Regions from separate parts of the Sphingobacterium sp. UBA1897 genome, predicted to be linked through region 4. Evidence: riboswitches for the same ligand, from Rfam matches in the RefSeq annotation. Region 4 holds a riboswitch; each other region holds the start of a gene.
What was found. Region 4 has a riboswitch for S-adenosylmethionine ahead of B4N43_RS13945 (5-oxoprolinase). Riboswitches for the same ligand answer to the same signal wherever they lie in the genome.
Positions count from the first base shown of each region.

Region 1: it holds a riboswitch for S-adenosylmethionine, as region 4 does, so the genes downstream of both, metE (5-methyltetrahydropteroyltriglutamate--homocysteine S-methyltransferase) here and B4N43_RS13945 (5-oxoprolinase) in region 4, are expected to answer to the same signal.
Region 2: it holds a riboswitch for S-adenosylmethionine, as region 4 does, so the genes downstream of both, B4N43_RS21930 (O-acetylhomoserine aminocarboxypropyltransferase/cysteine synthase family protein) here and B4N43_RS13945 (5-oxoprolinase) in region 4, are expected to answer to the same signal.
Region 3: it holds a riboswitch for S-adenosylmethionine, as region 4 does, so the genes downstream of both, metF (methylenetetrahydrofolate reductase [NAD(P)H]) here and B4N43_RS13945 (5-oxoprolinase) in region 4, are expected to answer to the same signal.

Region 1 covers NZ_DDGR01000001.1:202,862-210,377, reverse strand. The annotation lists gene B4N43_RS00815 (sensor histidine kinase) at 1-864, shown strand, start outside; gene B4N43_RS00810 (response regulator transcription factor) at 967-1,656, shown strand; SAM riboswitch class I at 1,843-1,946, shown strand; gene metE (5-methyltetrahydropteroyltriglutamate--homocysteine S-methyltransferase) at 2,025-4,337, shown strand; gene B4N43_RS00800 (hypothetical protein) at 4,438-4,968, opposite strand; gene B4N43_RS00795 (helix-turn-helix domain-containing protein) at 5,391-5,981, shown strand; gene B4N43_RS00790 (hypothetical protein) at 6,013-6,378, opposite strand; gene B4N43_RS00785 (single-stranded DNA-binding protein) at 6,553-6,948, shown strand; gene B4N43_RS00780 (hypothetical protein) at 7,002-7,409, opposite strand.
Region 2 covers NZ_DDGR01000031.1:280,031-287,546, forward strand. The annotation lists gene B4N43_RS21920 (homoserine dehydrogenase) at 1-532, opposite strand, end outside; gene B4N43_RS21925 (homoserine O-acetyltransferase family protein) at 570-1,613, opposite strand; gene B4N43_RS21930 (O-acetylhomoserine aminocarboxypropyltransferase/cysteine synthase family protein) at 1,646-2,956, opposite strand; SAM riboswitch class I at 3,212-3,324, opposite strand; gene B4N43_RS21935 (FUSC family protein) at 3,506-5,533, opposite strand; gene B4N43_RS21940 (TonB-dependent receptor) at 5,877-7,516, shown strand, end outside.
Region 3 covers NZ_DDGR01000018.1:367,640-375,155, forward strand. The annotation lists gene B4N43_RS09825 (30S ribosomal protein S16) at 1-467, shown strand, start outside; gene rimM (ribosome maturation factor RimM) at 587-1,111, shown strand; gene B4N43_RS09835 (hypothetical protein) at 1,215-2,066, shown strand; SAM riboswitch class I at 2,285-2,387, shown strand; gene metF (methylenetetrahydrofolate reductase [NAD(P)H]) at 2,458-3,414, shown strand; gene B4N43_RS09845 (DUF2723 domain-containing protein) at 3,665-6,694, shown strand; gene B4N43_RS09850 (OmpW/AlkL family protein) at 6,841-7,506, opposite strand.
Region 4 covers NZ_DDGR01000023.1:144,723-152,238, reverse strand. The annotation lists gene B4N43_RS13970 (HAMP domain-containing sensor histidine kinase) at 1-190, shown strand, start outside; gene B4N43_RS13965 (hypothetical protein) at 261-1,838, opposite strand; gene B4N43_RS13960 (HlyD family secretion protein) at 1,838-2,899, opposite strand; gene B4N43_RS13955 (TolC family protein) at 2,899-4,176, opposite strand; gene B4N43_RS13950 (DUF3050 domain-containing protein) at 4,441-5,211, opposite strand; SAM-I-IV-variant riboswitch at 5,422-5,515, shown strand; gene B4N43_RS13945 (5-oxoprolinase) at 5,583-5,846, shown strand; gene B4N43_RS13940 (RagB/SusD family nutrient uptake outer membrane protein) at 5,946-7,463, opposite strand; gene B4N43_RS13935 (SusC/RagA family TonB-linked outer membrane protein) at 7,469-7,516, opposite strand, start outside.

The sequences.
Region 1 (7,516 bases), on a different contig from region 4:
TTTAAAGGTGATATCGGTGCCGCACCAGGGAAATTAACAATCTATTTCCCCAATAAAAAGGCGATAATCGCAGATAATATGGGCTATCTGTTACTACCTATGCTGGCACTACTTTTCTTGTTGGTGGGTTGTTTTGCTTATACGCTGATTATCATCTTCAGACAAAAGAAAGTTTCGGAAATGAAGACAGATTTCATCAACAACATGACGCATGAGTTTAAAACACCTGTTGCAACAATTATGATTGCCAGTGAGTCACTTAAAGATCCAGACATCAATGCCGACCATAAACGCGTTCAGAAATTGGCTAATATCATCTACGATGAGAATGTTAGGCTAGGAAATCATATTGAACGTGTGCTTGACCTAGCCCGATTGGAAAAGGAAACATTAAAGTTAGACCAGGTGGATGTGCATATTAATGATCTTGTTTCAGCAGTTACCGACAGTATGCAGTTAAGGATGCAAAATATCGGCGGAAAATTTTCCATAGATCTAGCGGCGGCGAAAGATGTTGTTGTTGGTGACGAACTGCATTTTTCGAATGTATTTTACAATTTATTGGATAATGCCATCAAGTACAGCAAAGGAGATTTACATGTCAACATCAATTCAAAAAATGTTGGCGATACCGTTGTCGTCACCATTGCCGACAACGGCATTGGGATGAGCCGAGATCACCTGCAAAAGATTTTCGACCAGTTCTACCGTATTCCAACTGGAAATGTTCATAATGTCAAAGGATTTGGTCTTGGCTTAAGTTATGTCCAGGACATCCTGAGAAGGCTGAACGGAAAAATTACAGTTAAAAGTGAAAAAGATAAGGGCACGACCTTTGAAGTAATTTTGCCTATTAAAAAATAAAACGTTCCTTTTTTGTATATTTCCTCTTTAAAAAATTTCAAAGGTTGAGGAAAACTGATTTATCAGTATCAAGGGACATTGGTGAAAATTAATATAATCATTATGCAAAAGATATTATTAGCAGAAGATGATCCTAATTTGGGGGATCTTTTAAAAGACTATCTCGAATTAAAGGGAAAATTTGACGTCACATTATGCACGGATGGAGATGAAGCGATTTCTCAATTCAAAAAAAATAACTACGACCTCTGTATTTTCGATGTCATGATGCCAAAAAAGGACGGATTTACAGTTGGACGTGAAATCAGAAAAACAAACAATACTGTTCCTATTATCTTTGCCACAGCAAAGGGGATGATGGAAGATAAAACCGAAGCCTTTGAATTAGGGGGAGATGATTATATCACAAAGCCTTTTCGAGTGGAGGAATTATTGCTCCGCATCAATGCTTTGCTGAAGCGCAGTGTTCGAGACAAAGAAGAGGAAGTGGTTGCTGATAAATTTGAAATTGGCGATTATTTCTTTGATTATACAAGTCAGCAAATTTCTTACAAAGGACAGATGCAAAAACTATCCACTAAAGAAGCGGAACTACTGCGCTTGCTTTGTTTAAAGAAAAATGATGTGCTGACCCGGGAAGAAGCTTTATTAAAAATATGGCATGATGACAACTACTTTACGGGTAGAAGTATGGATGTATTTCTCAGTAAACTTCGTAAATATCTAAAAGAAGATAGTAAAGTTGAAATTGTCAATGTGCACGGAAAAGGTTACAAACTTTTGGTGAGCTAAAAGAATGGGGAATGAGAAACAGTCATTCCCCATTTTTTATGCTACACAGCGTATTGAAACATGACATACACTAAATCACGGATGAAAAGAAAAGAACAAAACAATTTTATCCTTAGTAGAATATAAAAAATTGACGCACTTTTATAAAAAATTTGCATTTCAAAAAGAAATGTTCTAACTTAGCGTCGCTTATAGAGAAAGGCAGAGGGAATAGACCCGATGAAGCCTTAGCAACCTGTCCCTTGACAAGGTGCTAAATTCTACCCTACTTGATATGGGAATGATAAGCCGAAGTCACCGAATTCTAGTGTGTCCTTCTCTCTCTAGCAAGAAATATAGTTGAAAAAGAAATATTAAAAACATTCATTATGTTATTGACTAACAATTTAGGTTACCCTCGTGTGGGCGCGTTCCGCGAATTGAAAAAAGCCAATGAGGCCTATTGGGCTAAAAAATCTTCTGTTGAGGAATTATTGGACACAGCAAAAAAAATTCGTGAAGGCAATTGGAAAACACAAAAAGATGCTGGAATAGATTTGATCCCTTCCAATGATTTCTCTTTTTACGATCAAGTATTGGATTTAACCCTTACTGTTGGTGCAATTCCTGCTCGTTACCATTCTTTATTGAATAAAGTAGACAACAATTACAGCTTAGATCTATATTTTGCCATGGCGCGTGGTTTCCAACAAGAAGGAATCGACGTGACTGCAATGGAAATGACCAAGTGGTTGGATACCAACTACCACTATATGGTGCCAGAATTCACAAAAGATCAAGAATTCAAATTGACGTCCGAAAAATTCTTAAATGAATATAACGAAGCAAAATCATTGGGCATCGATACTAAACCAGTTCTATTAGGTCCTATCACTTACCTTTTGATCGGTAAAGAAAAAGAAGCTGGCTTTGACCGCATCGATTTATTGGATAAACTTGTTCCAGTATATGAGCAAATATTAGCTAAACTAGCTGAGGCCGGTGCGCAATATGTCCAGATTGACGAGCCTTTCTTAGCATTGGATTTAGATGCTAAAGTAAAAGCTTTATATCAACCTACTTTCGAAAAATTAGCTGCAGCAGCAAAAAATATCAAATTAATCGCGACGACTTACTTCGAAGCTTTAAAAGACAACGAAGATATCGCAGTTAACTTACCTATCCATGCTTTACATTTGGATTTGGTACGCGGTGAAAACCAATTGGATACGGTACTAGCTAAAGTTCCTGCTTCATTAACATTATCTTTGGGTATTGTTGAAGGCCGTAACATCTGGAAAAATGATTACGAAAAATCATTGGTTAAAATCAAACAAGCTGTTGATGCATTAGGAAAAGACCGTGTATGGGTAGCTCCTTCTTCATCATTGTTGCACGTTCCTTTCGACTTAGACAATGAACACAATGAGCAATCGCTACCAGCTGAAGTAAAAAACTGGTTAGCATTTGCTAAACAAAAATTAGCTGAGGTAAAAGACTTAGCCGTATTAGCAGAAGGTGAAGTTGATGCTGAAACAGCAAAACGCTTCGAAGCGAACAAAGCTGCCGCTGAAAGCCGTCGCACTTCTCCACTGATCCACAAACCAGAGGTTAAAACACGTACAAGCAATATCACTGATGACGATGCGAAACGTACTTCAGCATTTGCTGACCGTAAAGCAGCGCAACAAGCGAAGTTCAACTTGCCGGCATTCCCTACCACAACTATTGGTTCATTCCCGCAAACGAAAGATGTTCGTAAATGGAGAGCAGACCTGAAAAAAGGTGCTATCACGCAGGCAGAGTACGATAAAGCAATCGCAGAAGAAACTGAAAACACAATCCGTCTTCAAGAGCAATTGGATATCGACGTATTAGTACATGGCGAATTCGAACGTAACGACATGGTTGAATACTTCGGTGAACAATTGGCTGGTTACGCTTTCACACAAAACGGCTGGGTACAATCTTACGGTTCACGTTGTGTAAAACCTCCGATTATCTATGGTGATGTATACCGTCCTGAAGATATGACTGTCCGTTGGTCTTCATACGCTCAATCATTGACTAACCGTCCGGTTAAAGGTATGTTGACTGGTCCGGTTACCATCTTACAATGGTCTTTTGTACGTAATGATCAACCGCGTTCAACAACGACTTACCAAATTGCATTGGCGATCTTGGATGAAGTACAAGCGCTGGAAAAAGCAGGTATCAAAATCATACAAATCGATGAACCAGCAATCCGCGAAGGATTGCCGCTACGTAAAGCTGATCAAAAAGATTACTTGAACTGGGCAGTACGTGCTTTCCGTGTTTCTTCATCAAATGTAGAGGACGATACACAGATTCACACACACATGTGTTACTCTGAGTTCAATAATGTAATCGAAGACATCGCTGCAATGGATGCTGACGTCATCACGATTGAGACTTCACGCTCTCAAATGAAATTGTTGAATGCTTTCGCCGGTGATTTCAAATATCCAAACGATATTGGTCCAGGTGTTTATGACATTCACTCACCACGTGTTCCAAGCAAAGATGAGATGGTAGATCTATTGCGTAAAGCAAAAGCAGTAGTTCCAGCAGAACAACTTTGGGTTAACCCTGACTGTGGTTTAAAAACTCGTGCTTGGCCAGAAACCAAAGCGGCTTTAGAGTCGATGGTTGAGGCTGCGAAAATCTTAAGAGCAGAATAATTCTTAAACTATTTTGATAAAGCCCTAGATGAAATTTCATCTAGGGCTTCTTTATTGGACCTTGGTTCGAAACAAAAACCGTCATCCGGATAATGTAAGACTATTTTCGGGTGTTCTTCTTTTCTTTCTTGTTTTCCTTTTCTTTCCCGTTCTTAATTTCCTGTTTCCCCTTAATCCGATCTTCAATCGACTTCAGGCTTGACGAAAAATCAAGATCAACATTCTCAAGTTGTGCCATCTTTAACGCCTTCAATGCCTTTTTATATTTTCTCAATTTTTCAAATAAAAGTGCTTTCTTGATCCATATCCCTGCCAAGGGCATCGCCGGAAGTGTCAAAGCAAATTTAATCGTCTTTTTTGCAGCTTCATACTCCCCCATATCGATCAGTGTCTGAATGAAATAAGGATATACCTCCAGTGCCTGCACATTATGCACCAAAGCTTCCTGGAAATACCTTTTTGCCTGCTCATAGTCCAATAGCTGTTCGGCATGAACTCTTCCCATCAAACACAGCGCCATTGTATTGGACTCATCATAAGACAGCGCATAGGATAAGGATTCCATGGTCTCCTCCAAATACATTGGATAGTTATCCAGTGCCTGAAGGACATATTTATTTACTGAATTCATAAAATTTTCTAAAACATAACATTCATATCCAGCTTTCACAATCATCTTGAAAGTAACTGGATTTCTAAAACTCCATAATAAGCTAAGCATATTGGAACAGTGGGCCACCATTTAGAGAGCCAATTTTTAGCCAATATCAACGTAGGTTACTTAACGTATTAAAAAAGAAGATTAGGAAAGGGCCGTATTCCGAAGAATATTCCCGAGAATCTTCTCTGTGGACGAAGCGGGATTTTCTAATATTGCAAACATATTCTTCCGTTTTTATTAATTACTCTGTTAAATTGCAAAGATTCAAAATATTTACCACATTCCCAAAAACTTTTGATTATTAATCTGTTATATCTCACAGCACGATATTGGCATATTATTGTCGCATCAATTTTGCTGAAATTCAATGACTATTTCCCCATCTTTGGACTATGGAAAGTCAATCAGCTAATCAATTAATCAAACTATCAAGAAAACGTAAGGGACTAACGCAGCAGGAACTCGCCGATCAGGCGGGTGTATCGCTAAGAACAGTGCAACGCATCGAAAAAGGCACTGAAGAAATCAGTGGATTTAGTCTCAAACAGATCAGTCAAATCTTAGAAATACCTTTAGAACAACTCATTATGCCAAATGTAAATCAAATCAGTATCGACAACAATCAAACAGGAAGTATTAAAGCGCTATATTTAGCATCGCTCACCTTTCTGGTCAATCCATTATTAGGATTATTGGTCCCAGCGATTATGGGCTATACGAAGCAAAATAAAGACGCCTTTTACAGTAAGCACCTAAAAAAAATAATTGTAATACATGCTGTTGGACTATTTTTTCTCGGAAGTTTCATAGGCTATATTATTATTGCAGATTTTTTTAAGATTTCACTACCGTCTTTTTTAAGCGATATATTCAATAGCGCCTATTTTTTACTCATCCCAGTATGCTACTACATATTGATTCTAACCTTCACTATTTTTAATTATATCACAATAAGGAAGGCCAAGTTCAGTGCTGCAAACTAAACCAATACAAATGAATTTGTTGCGTTCAAAATCATAGCGGTTTCTTTTGAACGATCAATACCCAATCATTCTCCAGCAACAGATAGCCTGTTTCATAAATAAAGTTATAGGTCTGTCCCTTGTTATTGGAAAAAGTATGTGTATGGAACTTAAAATCAAATCCCAATCGCTTTAACTTTTCCCGTTGTATCTTGATCATACCCTCCCCACTCAACGCTTCCAATAAAATACGACGGTTTTTTCGTAGGATATTATTCACATTGCGCACCATATTGGTCTGGTCGCTATTTAATTTATTGTTATAGGCGTTCCGGCAAGCATCATCACAAAATCGCTTGTCAGAACGGCCATATATATCCTTGCCACATTCAAGGCAAACTTTCTCGACAGAACTCATAACGGAAGATTAAACGACAACAAACGGTTACAATCGACTATAGTCGAATACAAATGGTAAATAGACGACTATAGTCTTTTCTCCGCCCCACCTTTGCTTAAGATCATCTGGCATCAATAGCCAATGACCGTCAACTAAAATAAGAATTATTAAAAACATTTAAAAATTAGACGCATGAGCACATTACGCAACAAAGTACAATTGGTTGGTCATTTAGGAAACGACCCATTAATCAAAACAACTTCCACCGGCACCAATTATTCCGTATTACGTCTCGCCACCAATGATCTCTTCAAGAACAAAGCCGGCGAGTGGGTTGAAGAAGTTCAATGGCATACACTCGTGGTTTGGGGTAATCAAAACAATACCATTGAAAAGAAATGCCAACGTGGGACCAAACTCATGGTTGAGGGCAAACTCACCTATCGTAATTATGAGAATGCAGATGGGGTAAAACAATATGTCACAGAAATTAAAGTAGATAATTTCTTGGTTTTATCAGAGTCAAACGGTGCCAAAGAAGACAGCCCAACACTTCCGGACGAAAATGAAGATGACCTCCCCTTCTAGTAGGGGCGGCGAGGTAGATTTTTCAAGCCTCTACCTCGTCGATTGTTCACAACTTATTTTGTTAGGCTTGCTGTCAACGCTCTTCCTAGGTTCTCAGCATAAGCCTTCCATAATTTGGCATCTTCCGGTGTAAACTTAGAAACAGCTTCAGTTTCTTTGGTCGCCCATTCCTGTCGTTTGGACGCAAGCTCCTTAAGCTTAACAACATCGCCACTTTTAGCAACAGTGATAAATTCCTTAATATATTTTGTGTAATCCTCCGCTAATTTTTGTGTCTCAACAGAACTAAATTTAGGTATTGGCACTTCGCCGCCTCTATTTTCCAACAGCGTTTTAGCCGTATCTTTTTTAATGTCAATAGCGGCAGTCGTATCTTTTACTTCGACTTTTTTAGCCGTGGAATTATTACAGGAAATAACAAAAAATCCAGCAATTAATGCTAATAAGGTTACTTTCTTCATCTATTTAAATTTAGTTTTTTATCCATGGTAATTTAGCCGTTTATGCATGTTGTACTGAAACTAAATAAATCACACTACTTTTAGCGGATCGACAAGTTCATCATTAT
Region 2 (7,516 bases), on a different contig from region 4:
CAAGTTCTTGCGCTTTCTTTAAAGCGTCTGTATATTGCTGGTTTTCATTGAAAACTTTAGATAAAATATAGTTAGAAGATCCATTAAAAATACCGCTGACAGAATGAAGTAATTCATTGTCATAGTACTCTTCTAAATTCCGTATAATGGGAATACTTCCGCAAACGGCACCTTCATACAATAAACTGGTGCCGTATTCATGTTGGATATCAACCAGCTCTTCCAAATGGCTTGCAATCATTTTTTTATTGGCAGATACCACATTTTTTCCCGATTTCAAGGCACGAACAGTTAGTTGATAGGCTGCTTCGGCATCATCTATTAGTTCGACAACAGTATTAATTTCTGGGTCACCTAAAATTGTTTCGGCATCGGTAGAAAATAGATCTGCTGGTAGCGAGCGCTTTTTATCTCCGTTTTTAATGACAAATTTCTTGATCTCCAGATTAAGGTTTTTGGTTTTGATGATATCGTAAAGACCTTGGCCTACTACACCAAACCCAAACATCCCTATTGTTAATTTATTACTCATATCTCTTCTTAAATTCTCTTATATATTATTTATTCTCTTATACTAATTCGTTGATGTATTCTTTTTGTTTCCGCAGAAAGCTGCTGATGATTTTCGTGAGTTTTTTTGTTTCGATCAAAAACCCATCGTGGCCATAAGTAGATTCGATCTCCTGATAGTGGGCATTCGGAATATGTTGAGCGATGAATTGTTGCTCTTGTGGAGGAAACAACAAATCTGTATTGACGCTCAGCACTAAAGTTGGACAGTCGATGCTCGCTAAAGCGGATTCGATAGATTTTCTTCCACGACCTAAATTATGGCTGTCCATTGCTTTGGTTAGGAAGTAATAGCTGTACGCATTATAGCGTTTTACCAATTTTTCACCCTGATAGTTTTGATAGGAGGATGCTTTATAATGATCGAGTTTTTCGTTATCATCCTCCTTTTGTGTGTTGGCATACGTTGTATAGTTGCGGTAAGACAACAGTGCCATAGCGCGTGCAACTTTTAGACCCTTAGCTCCGCCATCGGGATGATTCGCATAAAAGGTTCGATCAGTAGTAATGGCAAGACGTTGACTTTCATTGAATGCAATACCCCATGGTGAATGGACGGCATTTGTTCCAACGACGATTAGATGGTTGATGGCTATACTGTGTGATACGGCCCATTCCAATGCTTGTTGACCGCCCAATGAGCCCCCAATAAGGATCTCTATTTGTTTGATATCCAGGTGGTCTGCAAGAAATTGATGTGCGTTGATCAAATCTCTTACTGTAAATTCAGGAAAAGATAGGTAGTAAGGCTGTCCAGTAGCTGGGTTTACAGATAGCGGATTACTGCTATTATATGCTGATCCTATGACATTGGCGCAGATAATATAATAATCGTTTGAATCAAATAATTCACCTGTTCCAAAAAGACCTGACCACCAATCCAGTACATCTGCATTGGCCGTTAGTGCATGGCAAACCCAGATCACATTACTGCGATCAGCGTTGGGTTTGCCAAATGTTTCATAACTGATTTGTAAATCAGTAAGCTCTCTTCCATTTTCAAATACAAAAGGCTCCGGGTGCAGATAAATATGCTTACTCATTTTACGTTTAAGTTTAAGCCGAAAAAATCTGATTATTTAATTTTATCAAAAGCTTGTTGTAAATCAGCTTTGATGTCATCAATATGTTCTATTCCTACAGAAAGACGTAATAAACCTTTGAACACTCCAGCATTGGCTTGATCTTCATCACTCAATTGTTGGTGAGTAGTCGCTGCTGGATGGATAATCAATGACTTCGTATCACCGACGTTGGCCAGGTGACTGATCAATTCTAAGCTGTCGATAAAGCTATTGGCCTTTTGTGCTGCGTCACCTTTGAGCTGGAAAGAAAGCACTGCACCATAGCCATTTTTAAGGTATTTTTGTGCGTTAGCGAAGCTCGGAGAGCTTTTTAAGCCCGGATAGTTTACTTTTTCTACCTGTGGATGCGCCTCAAGCCATTTAGCTATCTCTAAAGTGTTGTCTACATGGCGTTGCACCCGCAAAGACAGGGTTTCAAGTCCTTGTAGTAATAAGAATGAATTGAAAGGGGAGAGTGCTGGTCCGAAATCCCGAAGCCCTTCCACACGTGCCCGAATGGCAAATTGAATATTTCCAAACGGTCCGCCTTCACCGAAAACTTCGGAAAAAACTAAGCCATGATAGCCTTCAGATGGTTCGGAAAATTGAGGGTATTTTCCATTGCCCCAATTGTAGTTTCCGCCGTCGACGATGACACCACCAATGCTTGTACCATGTCCACCGATCCATTTAGTAGCCGATTCAACCACCACATTCGCACCATACTCCAAAGGTTTAAATAAATATCCCCCAGCTCCAAAAGTATTATCGACGATTAACGGTAAGTCATATTTTTTTGCTACTGCAGCAATTTTCTCAAAGTCTGGAATATTGAAACTTGGGTTTCCAATTGTTTCAACATAGATGGCCTTTGTTTTATCATCAATGAGGGCTTCAATTTTATCTGCCTCGGCGTCCGTTGCAAATCGAGCTTCGATGCCCAGACGTTTAAAAGAAACTTTAAACTGGTTGAATGTACCGCCGTATAAGTTGGATCCGGCAACAAAATTGTCACCACTTTCCAAGATATTATTTAATGCAATAAACTGTGCCGCCTGGCCAGATGCGACAGCAACAGCCGCGACTCCACCTTCCAGTGCCGCAATACGTTGTTCGAAAACATCCGTGGTAGGATTCATAATCCGTGTATAAATATTGCCGAACTGCTTTAATGCAAATAAGTTTGCGCCGTGTTCGGCATTTTCAAATACAAAAGATGTTGTTTGATATATAGGAACTGCTCTAGATCCCGTAGTAGGGTCAGCGACTTGGCCAGCGTGAACCTGAAGAGTTTCGAATTTTAAATTTTTGTTTGAAGACATAATATATCAGATTTTAAGGGTTCAAAAAGAAATTGCTAAGTAAAAAGAGAAGCATACACACCTCCTTGAAGGGTCTGTTAAATCTTTATCCAAGAAAAAGGAAATGATTCTTAACAAGCGTGGAAGTGCATATGCATACGCATTCGCATCAATACAGTTGTATGATGGCTTACACTTTCGCTTATCGTGCGGCTCACTTGTGTTGAACCTGAATTTTTAATGGACTTCAGTAGTTTAATAATCATTGTCTTATGTTATTTATATGCTCCAAAACGATATTGTTTTGGACAGGAATTGGCACCTTTTCAAACAAATTGAAGGTTGCCAGTGGGTCATTGAGCCAGTCTCTCGCCACTTCTTTATAAATCAAGACCTACTGATTAAGGGAGGTGTTGATTAGAAATCTTCTTTCGAAGACGATACAAATATAAACTCTTTTTTTATTAAAGCAAAAGAAAAGCTGTTTTTTAGTTAAAGGAATTTTGAATAACATACCGATCGGATCGCATATTGTCCGATGAAACTTGATAAGTAACTGCCAATCGGGTATTACGATTTCTTTAAGTTGATCCGTTCTGCAATTTGATTTAAATCTGTTAAAAGAGGTTTAAGTGCATCAATTCTACTATGGATATCATACGTCAGGTGGTGATTCGTCTTTTTGTTTAACGATAGCGAAAGACCCACCAAATGGGAGTTGACCTGATAAGAGAGTGCCTGAAAATGGTGTATATGTGACCAATCCATCCATTTGTGTTCGGGTTCTTTTTTCATTTGATTGATAGCGTCTGAAAACAGGGCCATGGCAGTCTGCGCTTTTTTTCTAGCCAGTCGTATATCAAACGAACTTTGTCTCTCGTCCGACAGACGGTTATTGATGATCTGGAAATAATGTTCGTTGTAAAGGGATACTTCTTTTGCCAGCTGAACCATGCCTGTGCTCTGGCGTACGGGGATCAAGAAATAACCTGCTATAGCCAAGAATGCTCCAATGAGTGTGAAAAGTATTCGGCTGCCTAAAATGAGATTGATATTGCCTTCAAACAAATTGAGCGCAATTACAATTCCCAAGGTAATAAAGATGACACTGACCATATAATTAGATCGATTGAATAAAAAGAATCCGAAAAGACCTAATGCAGCTATGGTAAGAAGAGCCGGGAGAAAATGAATAGCAATTAAGCAGAATATGCCAACGATTATACCCGAGAATGTGCCTACAATACGCTCTATATTACGCTTTTTTGTCATTGAAAATGCTGGTCTGGCAACAATAGCGATCGTCAGTAAGATCCAATAGGTATATTTAAAATCTAAAAATAAAATACCGATCAATGCGCCTGTTCCAAAAAGAAGAGCCATCCGAACGGCAAATCGAAAAAGCGGGTTATTCAGATGGAGTTTACTTTTTAGATCAGCAAGATTGCGCAAAGGTCGATTGATAAATTGTTGGTACTCACTGCTGTCAATCTTATCCTGGATTTCCTGATTTTGATAAAAAGCCACCTGAATTCGGTTGAGCACTTCAATAATTGCTTCGATGTTGCTTATGATCGAACATAATATACTTTTTGCTTGACCGGCCTGCTCTTCTTGAATTTCTTTTAAATCCTGTAAGAGGGCATTAATTTTAAAGTTATTGTGATATAATTGATGTGCATACCGAAACCTCTTGTTAGGTTGTGAAAAGCTATCAATTTCTAAAGCTAATAATTTGATTGTTTGACGGATTAAAGGGAGGCTGCCCGTGTCTGCAAGGTTTTTGCGAATCGCATCATAATCGTGATCAAGTGCAATAATTAACTCATGGAGGTCAATTAACCCATAAACTTGACTGAGCCAATAATTGCTTTTATGCCACTGTTGGCTTATGATTTTTTTTTCTCGAAAAAGAAGCGACCTGATTTTTTCCTGCTGTTCGCTGATCTGGCCATGAATTTTGCCTACGCGACTGTACGTTATATTCAAAGGAATATCGGGATCGTAAGACTGGGATCGTATCAATAGAAATTGGGATAATCCATGAAAACCATTGGCCATCGCATGTTTTAGCGAGCGATAAGGTTGTATATAGGCCTGTAAAAGGCTAAAAAAGTAATATATAATGGATCCTGTTGTAATCTGTAAACTAACTGCAAGGGGGTGTTGCGGGGCCATTCCGATCACAAAACTCATGAGAATCAATGTCATGTTTCCAATTGCAGCATAACGAGCTCCAAAAATACCGTATAACGTACATATAAAACCGGCCGCCGCTAGCAATATAACCAAGGGCCAATGATACGGAAATACAATCGCTGTAAACAATGATGCAACGAAAAAGGTGGGAATACATACGAGAGCAGAAGAAAGTTTATCCTTTCTGTTTCCAGGAGGATCTGTGAGTGTTGTTAATAACGATCCGACACCGATTCCAATTGCCGTGCTCGCTTGCGCTCCCAATAAGTAGATCGCTAAACTTGGCAAGATGCTGATGGAAACATTACGTAATGCGTCTCCAGAATGCTCGCCATGCATAAATCGTATCATAAGGATATAAATACGGTAGAATCTTTTCTTCAATGATACAGTGCTCATTAATCAGTTTACTAATTTTCTGTGTAAAAATACAAATATTATGCTTAATATTTTTTGTATACAATTTATTTGTTTTGATTTTTGTTTATTTTTTGAATTTTTATTTTGATTCGATGTGCTTTTCTTGCGCTGTGCTTTTTGGAGATTCAAGATTAGCTGGGATGATTGTATCGGCTTTAGCATCGATCAGTGAGGGATATGGTTTACCGATGTTATTTGGTTGTCTACCGAGTGAATCGGACGATCTATCTATTTCTACTAGTCAACGTGTAATGAATACACGAGGTTTGTTGTCATTATTATGAAGTTGACTATCTAATCGATAGCCTAAAGAAATTACATTATGAAACCACAAAAAATTAAATTGCTCTTATTTTCTCTTATTTTATTCCTGTTTTCTATTGCCGGACCCGTTTCAGCACAGTCTGACGGCGGAAGATTACGTACAGTCGTTGTTGGACAAGACAACCAGCCTATTGTGGCTGCAAATATTTCACTATTTCGGAAGCCCAATGATATCTTGTTAAAAGGAACTTTATCCAACGAAAATGGAGAAATTGTGTTATCTGCGATTCCCGAGGGCAAGTATAGCCTACAGGTGTCCACGGTAGGGTATGCTGTTTATCGTTCTGCTGAAATGGTCGTAAGTACGGGAGATCTCAAGGTGCTGGATACGATTCGTTTACAAGTGGAAAGTAAAGTGTTGAGTGAGGCGCAGGTGATCGGTAAGAAGCCATTGATTGAAAGTCATCTCGATAAAGTTGTCCTCAATGTCGAAAACAGTATTTTGGCAACAGGGAATAATGCATTGGAGCTCCTGCAGAAGGTTCCAGGAGTAACTTTAGACAACAAAAAGATCAATCTACGTGGAAAAAGTAATGTGATTATCATGATTGATGGTAAGCCTACTTATCTTTCTGCTGATGAAGTATCGCGATTATTGGAAAATACGGCTTCCAATGCAATAGCGTCGATCGAAGTACTGACCAATCCACCCGCAAAATACGATGCCGCAGGGAATGCAGGAATTATTAATATTAAGACAAAGAAGAATACGCAATTTGGAAGTAATGTTAGTTTAAACCTCAATTTAGGGCAGGGTAAATATACAAAGGCGGATGGTGGCTTTTTAATAAACCATCGTAACAATTGGGTGAACTTATTTTCTTCCTATAACTACGCAAATGCCTTAGGATTTAATGATTTAGATATCGATAGGGCTGTAGATACCAAAACCGGGACGACTTTTTTTAATTCGGATTCTTATTCGAAATTCCGTTATCGAGGCCATAATTTCAAATTTGCGGCAGATTTTAACCTGGGGAAAGAGGAGGTCATTGGATTTGTGGTTAACGGTAACGTAAGTAATGGCCATTCAACACGCGAGGGAAGCAATCTGATCGCCTCTCAAAAAGGAAAGCTTGATTCGATTGTATTAGGAAGCAATTTGTCAGATTTTAAATACCATTACCTCACTTATAATCTTAACTATAAAAAGACATTTGATACCTTAGGGACTGAATTGACCGCTAATGGGGATTATTCATATTCGAAAAATAATGACAATAGCACTGTTGGAAACCGTTTTTTTGACGCAAATTGGGCGGAATTTAAATCACCGAATATTTTCCGGAATGATATGCTTTCTAAGACAAAAATATTAGTTTTTAAAACCGATTTTGCGCATCCTTTTAATAAAACGACGAAACTTGAGGCGGGCCTAAAATATAGCCGCGTAAAAACAGATAATAATTTGTTGTATGAAGATCAGGATCAGCAAGGCGAGTTTGTGCAAAATAATGGTCAAAGTAATCAGTTTTTGTATAATGAAAATATAGCTGCAGCTTATTTCAGCCTAAATAAATCGTTCGGAAAGTTTTCGGTACAAACTGGACTACGTGTTGAAAATACGAGCTCCCTGGGAAATTCAGTTACGCTAGGGCAACAAACAAAACGGACCTATACCGATTTTTTCCCATCAAT
Region 3 (7,516 bases), on a different contig from region 4:
ACGTAGTCGTAGCGGATTCTCGCGCTCCACGTGACGGTAAATTCATCGAACGTATTGGTTCTTACAACCCAAACACAAATCCAGCAACTATCGTTTTGGATTTTGAAAAAGCTTTGGATTGGATGAATAAAGGTGCTCAACCAACTGACACTGCTCGCGCTATCCTTTCTTACAAAGGTGTTCTTTACAAAAAACACTTGCAAGGTGGTGTGAAAAAAGGTGCTTTTGATGAAGCTGCTGCTGAAGCTAAATTTACAGCTTGGACTGAAGCTAATGATGCAAGAATCTCTGGTAAAAAAGATGGTTTAGCACAAACTAAAGCTGAAGCTAAAAAAGCTGCTTTAGTGGCTGAAGCTAAGAAAAAAGAAGAAAAAGCTGCTGCTGTAGCTGCTAAAAATGCTCCTGTAGCGGAAGAAACTGCTGCTGAAGAGACTGAAGCTCCTGCATCAGAAGAAACTGAAGGTTAATTCTTTCATAAAGTATTCGAGAAAGCCGACTCAATCTTGAGCCGGCTTTTTTTGAAACAGCCAATAGGCTAATGGTTTGCCAAATCATGTCTCACAGCTAATCGCTAAATACGAAATATATGACTATTGATCAAAGCTTTTACATCGGTTACATCAGTAAAACAAGAGGTCTTAAAGGAGAAGTACAACTATTTTTTGAATTCGAGGAATACGAGAGTTTGAATATCGATGTTGTCTTTGTGGAAGTGAACAAAAAACTTGTTCCTTATTTTGTTGATACCATTAAATTTCAAAAAAATAGTACAGCGTATGTGACATTTGAGGATGTGGATCATATCGATAAGGCTCAAGTACTTGTACGTAAAAAGCTATATCTTTCCAATGATAAGATGCCCGAGCGCGATCCAGATGATTTTAGATATACTGATTTAATCGGTTTTTTAGTGATTGATGAAAACCATGGTGAATTGGGGCAAATAACAGATGTTCAGGAATTTCCACAGCAATTTGTCGCTTCGGTAAATATGGACGGTAAAGAACTGATGTTCCCATTGTCCGATGATTTAATCTTAGGAATCGATGGCGAAGAGGAGATCATTGAAGTTGAATTGCCAGAGGGCTTGGTGGATCTTTATAAAGAATAAGCATATCCCCAAGCTTATTCAAATAAATAGCGGTATACGAACTATTGCAGTAATTTCTTATCTTGGTCTGTATATTATTACTGGCCATAATTATTGATTTATTTTGAAACCGTTATTACTGCTGCTATTCCTATTCTCGTTGTCTTCTTGTGCTTTCTTTGGGAAGAAAAAGGACTTTCCTGAAGGCAATTACCAAATGATATTGGGCTATTCAAATGAGGAGTATCATAAAGTAAAAAGAGAATCACCCCAAAATGTGGAGGCAGATGTCTATGGTAATGACCCTACGATATACCGGTCCTTTCTCTCCCTCCATGATAAAGATAAATTTGTCATGGCGATCGATGATATCCTACTCTTCGGTAAGTATAGATTCGACGGCGATCGATTAGAATTGACCGATGAGAAAAAGGGTAGTCTCGCTTTGGATATTGTTAAGGTAAAAAACGATTTTGTTCAGCTGAGAGGTGATTTTTCACAGTTTAGCTCAGCACGTGTCCCCACAAGTGAAAAACTTTATATCAACTTTGCGTTAGATAAAACCCCTATCCGGGAGACCCCGAGCAAATTTGATAGCCAAGTGAATCTATGGCGAAATGCCCCTGTAAAATCAGAAAGTGAAATGGAGATAAAAGCCAGGGCATTGAATTTTGTAGATTATTCTATCGCTTATTTCCAGCACATATCAAGTTCAGGTACACATCACGATTATCGAATGGACGGTGTTGAATCACCCATTATTTATGCTGAGAATGGCATTGTGCTCAAGGCATGGGCAGATGTTCCCGATTCTTGGAAAGAGTTATTTTACAACGAAAAAAATGCATTAATCGCCTACAAATATTTATTTGATGGTTTTAAATATGGATCGAAAGAGGAGTACCATGTTACGGGACTCTTACTGATTACATTTTATCTCAAAAATCTACGGAATTCCCTAGCAACGAATCTTTAGCCGATCCTGTTGTGACGTAGTCAGTCTCTTCGTTGTCGATGATCCTCGATCGTTAATTTTATCTGTTTTTTTAAGTCTTTTACTTTTTGGGGAGCGTAAATTCCTATTATTGCCTGGGAATAAACCTGAAGCCGTATTTATTACAGTCTTTTTGTCGCTATTTTTGCCTTTTCGAAAAAATATTTTTGTCGTTTGATTTTTTAAAACGATATTAGCAACGCTTATAGAGAAAGGCCGAGGGACTAGACCCGTTGAAGCCTTAGCAACCTGTATTGTTCAAGGTGCTAAATTCTACCCTACTCCATGTGGGAAAGATAAGTTACATGTAGATAAACGATTCCTCGACGTGTGCGTTTCGATGTAAGCCAACCAAACTAAAAACAGTTTTTTAATGAAGATTATCGATCATATCCAGAATGCCAAAGGAAAAACATTGTTTTCTTTTGAGCTATTGCCACCGGCGAAAGGGCAGGGCATCCAAAGTATTTTTAAAACCATGGATGAACTGATGGAGTTTAAACCTCCGTTTATCGACGTAACCTACCATCGGGAAGATTATATCTATAAAGAGCATGCGAGTGGATTACTGGAACGCGTTTCCTATCGTAAACGTCCTGGAACAGTGGCGATATGTGCTGCAATCATGAATAAATATAAAGTAGATGCGGTGCCCCATTTGATATGTGGTGGTTTTACAAAAGAGGAAACTGAAAATGCATTGATCGATTTGAACTTTCTGGGGATAGATAACGTCTTGGTATTACGGGGCGATGCACGTAAGGGCGATGCCGATTTTATACCGACCGATGGTGGACATGCCTTTGCAACAGACCTACTGGAACAGGTAACTGATATGAATAAAGGAAAGTATCTGCATGAAGACATTATCACATCGGAAAAGACTGATTTTTGCATCGGTGTAGCGGGTTATCCCGAAAAGCATTTTGAATCGCCAAATTTCAATACTGATTTTAAATACCTGAAACAAAAAGTCGATATGGGAGCAGAGTTTATTGTGACTCAGATGTTCTTTAATGTTGAAAAATACAAGGAGTTTGTAACAAAATGTAGGGACAATGGAATCCATGTGCCTATTATTCCAGGATTGAAACCACTGACAACGAAAAAACAGTTGGTTACCCTACCAAGGATATTTCATTTAGATATTCCGGAGGAACTGAGCGATGCTGTTTCAGCATGTAAAACGAATGCCGACGTTAGACAAGTAGGTGAAGAGTGGTTGGTGCAACAATGTCAGGAGCTGATTAAATTTGGCGCTCCGGTATTACATTTCTATACGATGAGTAATCCTGGTCCAACAAAGAAGATTGTTGAAAAACTAGCCTAACTCATAAAAATAATACGAAAAGGGAGCGCATAAGCTCTCTTTTTTTTTGGGGTAGTATTCGTTGTGAAAGCTTATAATAAGTTCAGAATTTCGATCGTGTGGTTTTAGGTCGATCTCTATATTCAGGGTTTAATAGCCTGTTTATAGTCAGATACTTGTGTTAAATAGTGTTAATTAACTTATTGGAGTCAGGATAACTTTTTAACTTAAAGTGCTAAAAAGGATTTTAACAATAGACCAAATTGACCTTATGACGTACACTAGATTAAATTCTCTACTCGGCTTTGCTTGCGGACTAATTGCTACATGTGTATATATCGCCACCGTTGAAAAGACGGTAAGCTGGTGGGATTGTGGTGAATTTATTGCCTGTGCCTACAAGCTGGAAGTGGCACACCAACCGGGAGCACCATTATTTCTTCTTATTCAGAATATATTTTCCAACCTGGCTTTGGGTAATGCAGGTAAAATCGCCTATTGGATGAATATTGGATCCGCAATCTGCAGTGGGCTTACTGTTACATTTTTATTCTGGACAATAACAGCAATTGCCAAAAAGATACTCAACAGGCAAGAGAAAGTTCAATTATCGAATTATTTCCAAATTTTTGCTGCGGGCTTAGTTGGTGCAATGGCTTTCTGCTTCAGTGATTCATTTTGGTATTCGGCTGTTGAATCCGAGGTATATGCGATGTCTTCATTGTGTACTGCGATTGTTTTTTGGGCAATTTTAAAGTGGGAAGTCCGTGCAGATGAGGAAGGTAGCGATCGTTGGCTGGTTTTTATTGCTTTTGTTATGGGCCTTTCGATCGGAGTGCACCTATTAAATCTGTTGGCAATTCCGGCTATAGCGATGGTTGTCTATTTCAGAAGAGCAGGACAGGTTAATGCGAAAGGTACAATAAAAGCTTTCTTGGTAGGAGTGCTGATCTTGGGGGCTGTTTTGTGGGGAATTATTCAATGGTTGGTCGTTCTCGCAGCTAAGGTAGACCTCTTATTTGTAAATTCATTAGGTTTAGCCTTTGGCTCAGGTATCTTCTTCTTTTGTCTGCTGTTGGGGTGCTTCCTCATTTATGGGCTATATTATTCTTATAAAAAGCGGCAATACACACTGCATACCGGGTTACTGGTCTTTTGTTTTATTCTATTTGGTTATAGCTCCTATACTATGGTTTTAATCCGTGGAAAAGCCAATCCGTCGTTAAACAATAATGCGCCGGACAATGTGTTTTCTTTTTTGGGTTATCTGAGCCGGGAGCAATATATCCGGGAACCTTTACTCAAAGGACCCAATTATGATTCACAAGTCGTTGGTGTAGAGAGTAAAACCGGTTATCGCAAAGATGAATCAGGGTATATTCCTTTTAGTCAGGTCGATAAGTATACGTTTGATAAGGAAACTTTCTTTCCCCGCATATATAGTCAAGATGGAGCCCATCAGGCTTATTATAGGAGTTACCTCAATTTGAAGGAGGGGCAGCAGCCACAGTTCTCGGATAATTTTAAGTTCTTTTTTAATTTTCAACTGGGTGATATGTACACCCGATATTTCTTGTGGAATTTTGTCGGTAGACAGAATGACAGGCAGGGGTATGGGACCTATAGTGACGGCAACTGGTTGTCGGGGATTAAACCATTGGATAATTGGCGTTTGGGAGGGCAAGATAAAATATCCCAATCACAGGAGCATGACCCGAGCCGGAATACCTATTTTTTCCTTCCATTGCTACTGGGAATAGCCGGAGCGATCTGGTTGTATCGAAACAATAAACCTTATACCTTGGTCTTGACCTTACTTTTTGTGTTTACGGGAATAGCGATCGTTGTTTATCTCAACCAAACTCCTATGCAACCTCGGGAACGAGATTATGCTTACGTAGGATCTTTTTATGCGTTTGCGATCTGGATCGGACTGGGAGCAATAGCATTTGTTCGGTTTCTCAATCGTTTTGTACAAACACGGTATGCGTTAGCGACAGGTATTTCTTTCGCTTTATTGGGCGGTCCCATTATTTTGGCCCATCAAAATTGGGATGATCATAATCGTTCTGAAAAATCGCTGGCAAGGGATATGGCACGTAATTATTTAGAATCCTGCGCTCCAAATGCTATTCTATTTACCTATGGAGATCATGATACATTTCCTGTATGGTATTTGCAAGAAGTGGAAGGAGTACGCCCGGATGTTCGGGTTGTGGTATTAAGTTATCTGACTGGCGATTGGTATATGCAGCAGGCGAAGCAGCCGACGTATCAAGCGGCAGGTCTTCCCGTGACGATCCCAGCTGAAAAGACAAAAAAAGGCGTTCGTGATTATATCCCTTTTGTGGATAGACAGCTTGATAATGCGGTGGATATACAGCAATTATTGCAGTTTGTCACATCGGATGATCCGGAGTATAAAGTTCAGCTGAATTCAGGTGATATGGAAAACTATTTCCCTTCCAAGAAAGTCCAATTGCGCGTTGATAAAGAGGAGGTGGTTAAGAAAAATGCGGTTCCGGCTTATTTTCAGGATGCTATTGTTTCTGCAATGGAATGGGAAATTCCGAATGATCATCTGACCAGGGCGGATTTAACCCTGTTATCGGTGCTTGAAAATAACCATTGGGACAGACCGATATATTTTTCGAACATGTTGCCAAGTGACATTAAATTGGGCCTGGATAAATACCTGGTCAATGAGGGCTTTACTTCCCGATTGATGCCTGTCGCTGCTACAGATCAGTCGACAGGAAAACGAAATGAGCAGGCCGGGCTAGTTAACATGGAAGCATTATATAACAATATTATGCATACATATCAGTGGGGCAATGTTAAAAATGCACAGTATTTGGATACCGATTCGTTTCGCTTTACAAGTATGTACGCTCGTGATATATTTGGAAAAGCCGCCCGGATGCTCTTGGCCAATGGTCAGGTCAAACAAGCTGGGGAAGTAGCGAAAAAAGCATACGATCAATTACCCGATCGCGTATATGCGATGTCGGATGCCATCAATTATGCCGATATTATCGATAGTCTATATCGTACGGGACAACCTCAGCTAGCCAACAGGATGATGGACCGAAACCTTGATTATGTTGCTGAAAATATGGAGTATCTACATCAGTTGGTGTCGGATAAGAAAAACCTGAGCTTCGAGTGGAATGATATTCAGACCGGTTTGGACTCGGTGGACCGGTACAAGGCTATTTTATTGGAAGCAAAAGATACCAAGCGACTGGCACGTGTTGAGCGCTTGAGACAGCAATATCAAAATTGGTACGGAGTAGAATAATTTTGATGACATACTGAACCAAATTTAGGCAGTCTGCCTAAACGGCAAATTGACTGCTATACTTGAGGTAAAAAAAACAGATGAGGCCTCTTCTAAAATATTGGAAGAGGCCTCGATACATATAGGATAGGGAATGAGCCAAATGATTAGAATTTCATGCCGACGCCAAAGCCGAGCAGGAAGGGATTGATGTCAACTTTTGCCGGTATGGATAAGTTAGGTGCAAGATTTGATGCATCAACATTGACATCTGTTTTTAAAAGAATATACTTCGCATCCAAATTCACGAAATATTTTTCAGATAGCTTAAAATCAATTCCCAGCTGAGTCGCAAAACCGAAAGCATTATCGTATTTTACATTTTTTACCGTTTGTCCCGCGTTGACGCTATAGAATATTGTATAATTTATTCCTGCACCTACATAAGGTTTAATGGCACCATCGGGGAAGAAATGATACTGAGCTGTCAGTGTCGGAGGAAGGAGCCATACACTGCCAAGATCGACATTGCTGGATGAACTGCCACCAATGGCAGTTAAATTTGAGCCGGTTGTATTAACTTTATGTTTTGTAGTCCCAAGAATCAATTCCGCCGCAATGTTTTTTGTGAAGAAATAAGTGAAGTCTAGTTCAGGAATAAATTTTGTATTGATGTCGACGTCTCCGCCTATAGTATTAATATTGGCCGATTCGTTTGGCATGACTGTCACACCTCTGAGTCTCATTTGCCAGCGTTGATTAGGGATTGTTTGTGCCTGTAAACTTAGTGCGCCTAGGGTGAGTGTCAGTGCAATTAAAAGTAGCTTTTTCATATCATTAAGG
Region 4 (7,516 bases):
AGTCGATCTGCCCAATATATTCACACCATTCTATCGTGGAAGCAACAAAGATTATAGCGAGGGAAATGGTATTGGTTTATCGCTTACCCGAAAAATCGTGCTTCTCCATCAAGGCGAGATCACCGTCCGCTCGGCAAAAGGCGTTGGAAGTGTTTTTAGCATTGATATCTCACATCGTTCCCTATCCTGATAGCATGCTATTTTTTTTTAAGTCTCCTTAACCAGCATATTGTGGTAAAGGAAAAATGTAGCACTGTCAGCTAAGCAGGAGAAATTCTGTTTTTTCTCAACTTTTTATACATGCTTTTCAAGGAAGGCGAAATCAGTATCAGCAAAAGTATGCTGATACTGATCATGGACATGATCTCATAATAATCCATGGCATAGCGCACAAAGGATTGGATCTTGACCCGCTCAGCAACGAGCTTTAAGGCTGCCGTATGTTCCTTATACTGCAGTCCATGCTGCAAAATGCTGACAGATTCCTGCTGCAGGTACTCCCGAAATAAGGGATTGCCCACTTCCGTTTGGTCCCTAAAAACCTGCTGGTGCTGGGCATATTCAAACAACTTGAAAAAATTCTGCAAACCGATACTGCTCGTGTAGCCCAGGTATCGGATAGCAAGACAGACCGCAGCAGCAGAAGCCCCCAATTGAGGGCTGACACTGGTAATGCAAAATAAGATGGTGGGTACCATAATAATCCCTACTCCGAGTCCATGTAAAACTAAGGGTATCCAAAAATGCGCATCATTACCCTGCCCCTCAAAGGAGAAAAACATCCATTGGTGAAACAGCAGCAAGCAACAATAGCCCGAAATCCAGATCCATTTTACGGGGCGTTGCCCAAGCATCCAATACAATGAGCCTAGAACACCAGCGACAATACCAGCAATATTAAACCACTGGATATAGGACAAATGAATAGGATCGAGTTGAATAACCTGTACGAGATATTGATTTGAGATAGTCAAGGAGAAGCGCTCGATATACATCATGTACAAAATCAATAAGCCCAAGAGAAAGTTCCTGTTTTTAAAAATCGCCAAATGAACATACACACGCCTGAGCACCATTTGCCGAACAATAAAAAGAATAAGCAACGCTAGACCTACCCCTAATATGATCAGCATATGTTGATCGTTAAACCAATAAACTTCTTGTCCATACACCATTAAATAGCCAAAACTGACGATCACAAGACTATAGAAAATACAGCTTGCCCAGTCTAATGAAAACAAAGGGTAAGGGCGTATATGCCGTATAGAGCGCATCGACAGCATAATGAGCAATAAACCCGGTACAAATGATAAGGCAGCGTATAGATAGAGCTGATCAAAATTGAATGAATCGATAAATTCAGCCGTGACGAAAGTATTAAATGGGGAGCTGCAGAGTAACATACCAAAAAAGACAGCATAACTTACTTCCTTAGCCCGATCGCTTTTCAACCGTGAGAATATCATGGAGATCGATAAGTTTACGGCAGAAGCAAACAACATCCCTTGGAAAAAGCGCAGGCCATATACCCAGCTGATATCGGTGATGCTGTACATCAAAAAGCAATTCAATAGCTGCAGAAGATTAAAAATAATGTAGTACTGCTTGATGGGAAAGTATAAAAAAAAGCGTCGTTCTAAAACGTAGAATCCAACAAAACCAGCATAAAACAAAATGATCAGGAACTGAACATCACTGGGTTGGGCACCGTAAAATCCAGCGGTGACATTTGTATTTGCACCTGGCAGGAAAAATAAGACCATACTCGGCATCAAGCTGCTAAACAGGATAAGCTTGATCAACCACTCCGGTACCCATTCTTTAAAAATTCCTTTCACTAGTTCTGCTTTTTTGATACCGACACATTCACATTCATTCCCGAAAGAAGCTGTTGCGCTCCCTTTTGCCTATCCAGCTCAATGCGCACAGGTACGCGTTGTACAATCTTCACAAAGTTGCCCGTTGCATTATCTGGTGGCAAAAGGGAGAATGCAGATCCTGTAGCCGGGGAGATGGAAATAATTTTTCCATAAAATTTTTGATCCGGATACGCATCAGCCACCACCTCAACCCTATTGCCAAGATGCAAATAACGCAGTTGTGTTTCCTTAAAATTAGCCGTTACCCAGGTTGGGGTTTCTCTATTGACGATAAAGCCTAAAACTTCGCCAGCACTTATCATTTGACCTTTTTCAATCGTGCGTTTGCCAATCTGCCCATCGTAAGGTGCACGAATAACGGTATACCCAACATCAAGCCTTTTACGGCCGACAGCAGCCGTCAAACGAACACGTTCGGCATCGACCACACCTTTTTTCATATCCACATCATGCACACGCTCCTGTGAAGCCTGTAATTTATGCTTTAACGAAGCCAGCTCACTCTTATACACATCCAACGTTGCTTTTACATCCTCCAGTTGCTGTGCCGTTGCAGACTTTTCCTGAAACAAATAATTATAGCGATCATATTCCAACTGTTGCTTGGTTACCCGAGCCTCCCCGGCAGCAATTGAGGTCCGTAAAGATTCATGTTCCGCCTGGAGAATTTCCTTTTGACTATGAAGAACATTGATCTCTGCAGCTTCCTTATTGACGGATGCAGCTACCTGATCAGCCTCATATTTATATTCCTTATTATCTATAAGCAACAAGGTATCACCCCGTTTAACCAATTGATGATCGTGATAATGCACAGAAACCACATATCCTCCTACCCGAGAAACAATGGGATTGATATACTGTGTTACCTGTGCATCATTTGTGTAGGTATACCGCAGTCGCATCCATAATGCTTGAGCGCCCCATAACAACAAGGCCAACAAGACAATTCCGGCCAACCAGTTGGTGATTCGAGTGAGTTGTGCCTCCACAACTGTTCTTCGTGATTTAGGTTTCATTAGATAGTACCCTTCAAAAATTCGATAAAATAATAATGTTTCTGTATCGCAATATGTGCGGTTTCAAGATCAAAAAGTGTTTTTAGGTATTGCATATCAGCATCCAATAGATCCGTAATCAAAGCCGATGATTTAAAATACCTGTTTTTTATAATTCGTGCATTTTCCTGCGCCAACGCCTTATTGTTTTGACAGACGTCCTGCTGCTTAATAGCCAATTGATAATCCAACAGGGCCTGTAACAGCTGATTTTCCAGAATCTCCTCTTCATGATGGTGTTTTACCTCTTGTCGATCCAATGCGATCTGTGCTCCGCGCACCACGTTTTTATTGAGATAGATAGCCGAGATCGGTATGCTTAATTTGAGCCCTGTGATACTCAGATTATACCAGCTGGGATTATAGGGATACAAGAAGACCTGTGGATTGGCAAAGGTAAATGTGCTGGTCAAACCCAACTCAGGAAGATAATTTGATCGCGCCTGTTTGACCGACAATTTCTTCAAAACAACTTCCTGTTCGGATTTTAGAAGGGAAAAAGCATGGCTTCGCGCTTCGGCAACAAGCGCTTCATAGCTGGGGCTTTCCACTTTAAAAGGTTCGGTCAAGGGGATAATCTCTGCTGTAATACCGCCAATTAGCTGCAGCTTCTGATTTGCAGCCTGAATATCATGACCGATCTGCACGAGCAACAGTTCCCGCTTCGAAAGTTCCAACGAAATACGCAAGACGTCACTGTGTAATACCACGCCCGCCTTATACAGATGCTCAATCTCCTTGAGCTGTACCCGTTGATCAGCAATATCCTGCTCGATTAAAGATCGGTTACTATACGACAGTTCCAAATCCAAAAAAAGATTGCAAACCTCCAATTTCGTCTGTGCTGCGGCATTCTTCCAATCGATTCTAGCCAGCTCATTTTCCAGTTTTTTGGACTCTATTTTCATTAGGTCCCGATGCCCATTGTAGAGGTTCAGATAAAAATCCAGGCCGCTATCGTACAAGTAATGAAGAATATCATGCTGGGAAGGTTTATTTAAAAGCCCCTGGTCATATACAGGCATATTACTTGCATAACTAGCAGAAGCTCTGGCGGAAATCTTAGGGAGCAACTCCATGCGTTGCTGCTGTACTGCCACCTCAGTTTCTTTGAGCTGCAAATAGGACTGCTCGATGTATTTACTGTTTTGTAGTGCTTTGTCGATCATGTCTTTCAGCGACATACGCAAAGAATCGAGGGCGAAGGTGTCCGAAATAGCGCATACTAACAATCCCATGGTTAGTATGCCTTTTGCCCAATAGGGAGGAAAAAAGTTCACGTGTGCTATGTAATTTTTTTGCGTTGCAAACTTAGACACTTATTGGAACTTGGATTTCTTCACAAACGCCAATATGTTATGGAAAAAAGACATTTTTTCATCAATTCAAACAAAAAGACCAATATCTGCCAAGAAGTCCTTACAATATCCTTTTTTACAGCACATAAAAAAGGCCTTTCAAATCATGATTTGAAAGGCCTTTCTCGACGGTATAATAATAGATTATCCGTATAAGGAATCTTCTATTGCATTCCACAACTGGATTCTTTTTTGTAGCGCAATTTTACTGATCTCTTTCATTTCCGTCCATTTAACCTCATCGTCCTTGGCAAGATCTGTGATCATCTGCATCGCCAACGGTCCATGCTCGTCGCCGTCAAGATCAATATGGCGTTGAAAATAATAAATAAAGCTATCCAGATTGGCTGTAGGAAAGTTTGTTTTAATTTCTTCCAAAATAGAGGTAAACATTCCCGGGATAAGATCTTCGCGTCCAAATGTAAATGCTGCAGCAATTTTATGCACCTCGCCCTCAGCAATCACTTCGAATGTAAAATTCAAAAAGTCTTTGATCCGCTTGTCCAATGTGGTCGTTGCAATGACATCGAATATGTTGCTCGATTTTTTGGCTTGAGCAATAAATTTGTTGACCAGATGAAGGTCGGCACCCATGGCATCCATGGCGTCCAGATACATCTCAAAATGGCTCAAACGGCGGCCATCAATGTATTCATCCGACTCCTCAGCCAATACAATTTCGTTGATTAGATAGCGTGTTGATGGATGCTCACTCGCAAACCAAGGTAAAGTCGTACAGGTCAATTTAATCTGTAAAGCTTTTAGTAAAGACATAAAATCCCATACAGCGTACACATGCCCTTCTGTAAAAGAACGTAGATTCTTGATCGTTTTGATCTTACGATATAAAGGGTGTTGCAATAATACCTCGCGTTCGGCAGCAATGTATTCGTTAATTTCCGCAATTCTATTCATGGCGCAAAAGTATTGTCTTATCTCTATTTTTAAAAGTATTTTCGATGAGATTACAGTAACATGATAAATTTTTCGCCCAGCTATCCGCTTCATAACCAAATCACAGCCAACCACGCGCCTCGCTTTTGACCTCCGTATTCCTGTTGCTAACGCCCATTTACCCTTAAAAACAAAAATATTTTTTATTATAAAAAATAATCTACTATATTTGTAGAGTATTCAGAATTGCATGATGCAATACCAACCGAGTGCAGGCACCGCGGTGGTAAATTAATACGGGTTTCGACCAAAATAAACGTCGCTGAACGATTATTTTCCCCAACAAGATCTGGATACAGTTTATGGTTTAATCCTTTAAATTTTTAAATTGTATGGCTACTACAACAAATCTTTACCAACACTTACTGGAAAAATTCAGTTATTACTCAACAGATGAACTGATACAGCTCAACAATGACACCATTTTGGGACAAGGCTGGGGTTCAGCCAAGGCAACCTTTAGAACAGCTTTGATCAGTACGTTCTCCAAAAGAGGATTGGATCTTTCCAACATCATTTCCAAGGAAGACGGTTTTACCTCGGTGAAGCATGTCCCTGTACGCTTGGAACAGAATGTCCTGATTCCTTTACAGTAATCGTTATCGGCAAAAAAAAAGCGCGCATCGAAAGGACTTCGTGCGCGCTGCTGTGGTTGGTTTAGGAAATTGCCGATTTAAAAGAAGGCAATAATCTTATTATTTATAGTTTGGATTCTGAATTAACACACCTGCGCTTTTCTCAATTTCTGTTTGTGGTAATGGCCAGCGGTAAAATTTGTCCTCAAAATGATAAGGCACTTTACTGTCTTTGACCGCATTGAGTACTTCGCCTGCGATATGCCAACGAATCAAGTCGTAATGCCGTAGTCCTTCGAAAGCGAGTTCAACCCTTCTTTCGTGGCGGATACGGTCGCGCATTTTTTCCTTGGTATAACCGGCAGGAAACCCGGGCATCTGAACGCGGCTTCTCAAGGTATTCATGGCATCGTAAACCGATGGGTCTGGTCCGGCGATTTCATTTTGTGCTTCAGCATACATCAATAACACCTCCCCAAACCGCAGTACAACCGCATCCTGTTGGCTCAATGTTGAAAAGCCAAAAGGTAAGTTGGCCGGATCCAAAAATTTCAATACCCCATAACCTGTAGGCCGCGGATTGGACGGTGTATGGATCTTACCGCCGCCAAAGTCAGGATGATCCACGAAAATTGTTTTGCTCAAGCGCGGATCCCTATCTTTGAAGGGATTGGCTCGGTCAGTTAAGGGTGATTCACCATAAGGCAAACCATCTTTGCATTCATAGGTATCCACCAGGTTTTGTAAAGGTGAAGCAGCGATCCAATCGCCTAGGTACATGTCCCAGGGGGCTGTATTATTCGGTGCCAGAAAATTGACCGAAAAGATAATCTCGGTATTGTTCTTCTGTGTTGCATCGCGAAAGACATTTTCAAAAGCCGTACTCAGGGTATACTCTTTCATGACATCGGTGCATAAGTCTTTTACCTCTTTCAAGATTGCTAAATCGGGCACCCCTTTGTCACCATAAGCCGCAAACAGTAAAACCCGTGCTTTCAAGGCTTTTGCTGAACTTGCGGTCGCATGCCCCCCATTATTGAAATAAGGTTTAGCCGCTAAGTTAGCGATCCCAAAATCCAGATCAGCCCGAATCTGTTTTAGGATATTCTCCGCACTTTCCTTTGGCTGACGTTGATTCTCCAGACTAAGGGAAGTCAGCACAAGCGGCACCTCACCATAAATACTGTACAATTGGAAATAAACAAAAGCACGGATAAAGCGGGCTTCGGCCTCCATATTTTTCTTCTCCCAATCGTTCATATCGGAGCCGTTATAGCCCTGAAGCTTCTCGATCAGGCGATTGGCACGTCCTATTCCCACATAAGCGTCGTTATAAATTCCGGTTTCATACCCCCCTGTGGTCGGATTTAAATTCCCACCTACGATTTCATTGACGCTACCTGAGTTGAACTGATTGTAGCCATTGTCGGTCAGACAGTCCCGGAAAGGCATCCCATAGGAGAACGTCTCACTCTGCAATGACGCGTATACACCGGCCAAGGCATTATCAAAATCCGATTTTTTGCTAAAATAGTTGTCCGAAGCAATCTGATCCAAAGGATTGAGGTCCAAGGCACTGTTACAGGAACCCAAAAATAGTCCGGATAGCATCAACGCTGTTATAAATTTCTTTTTCATAGCACTTAAAAGTTAACTTGTACACCAAATGAATAAATCTTGTTTTGTGGATA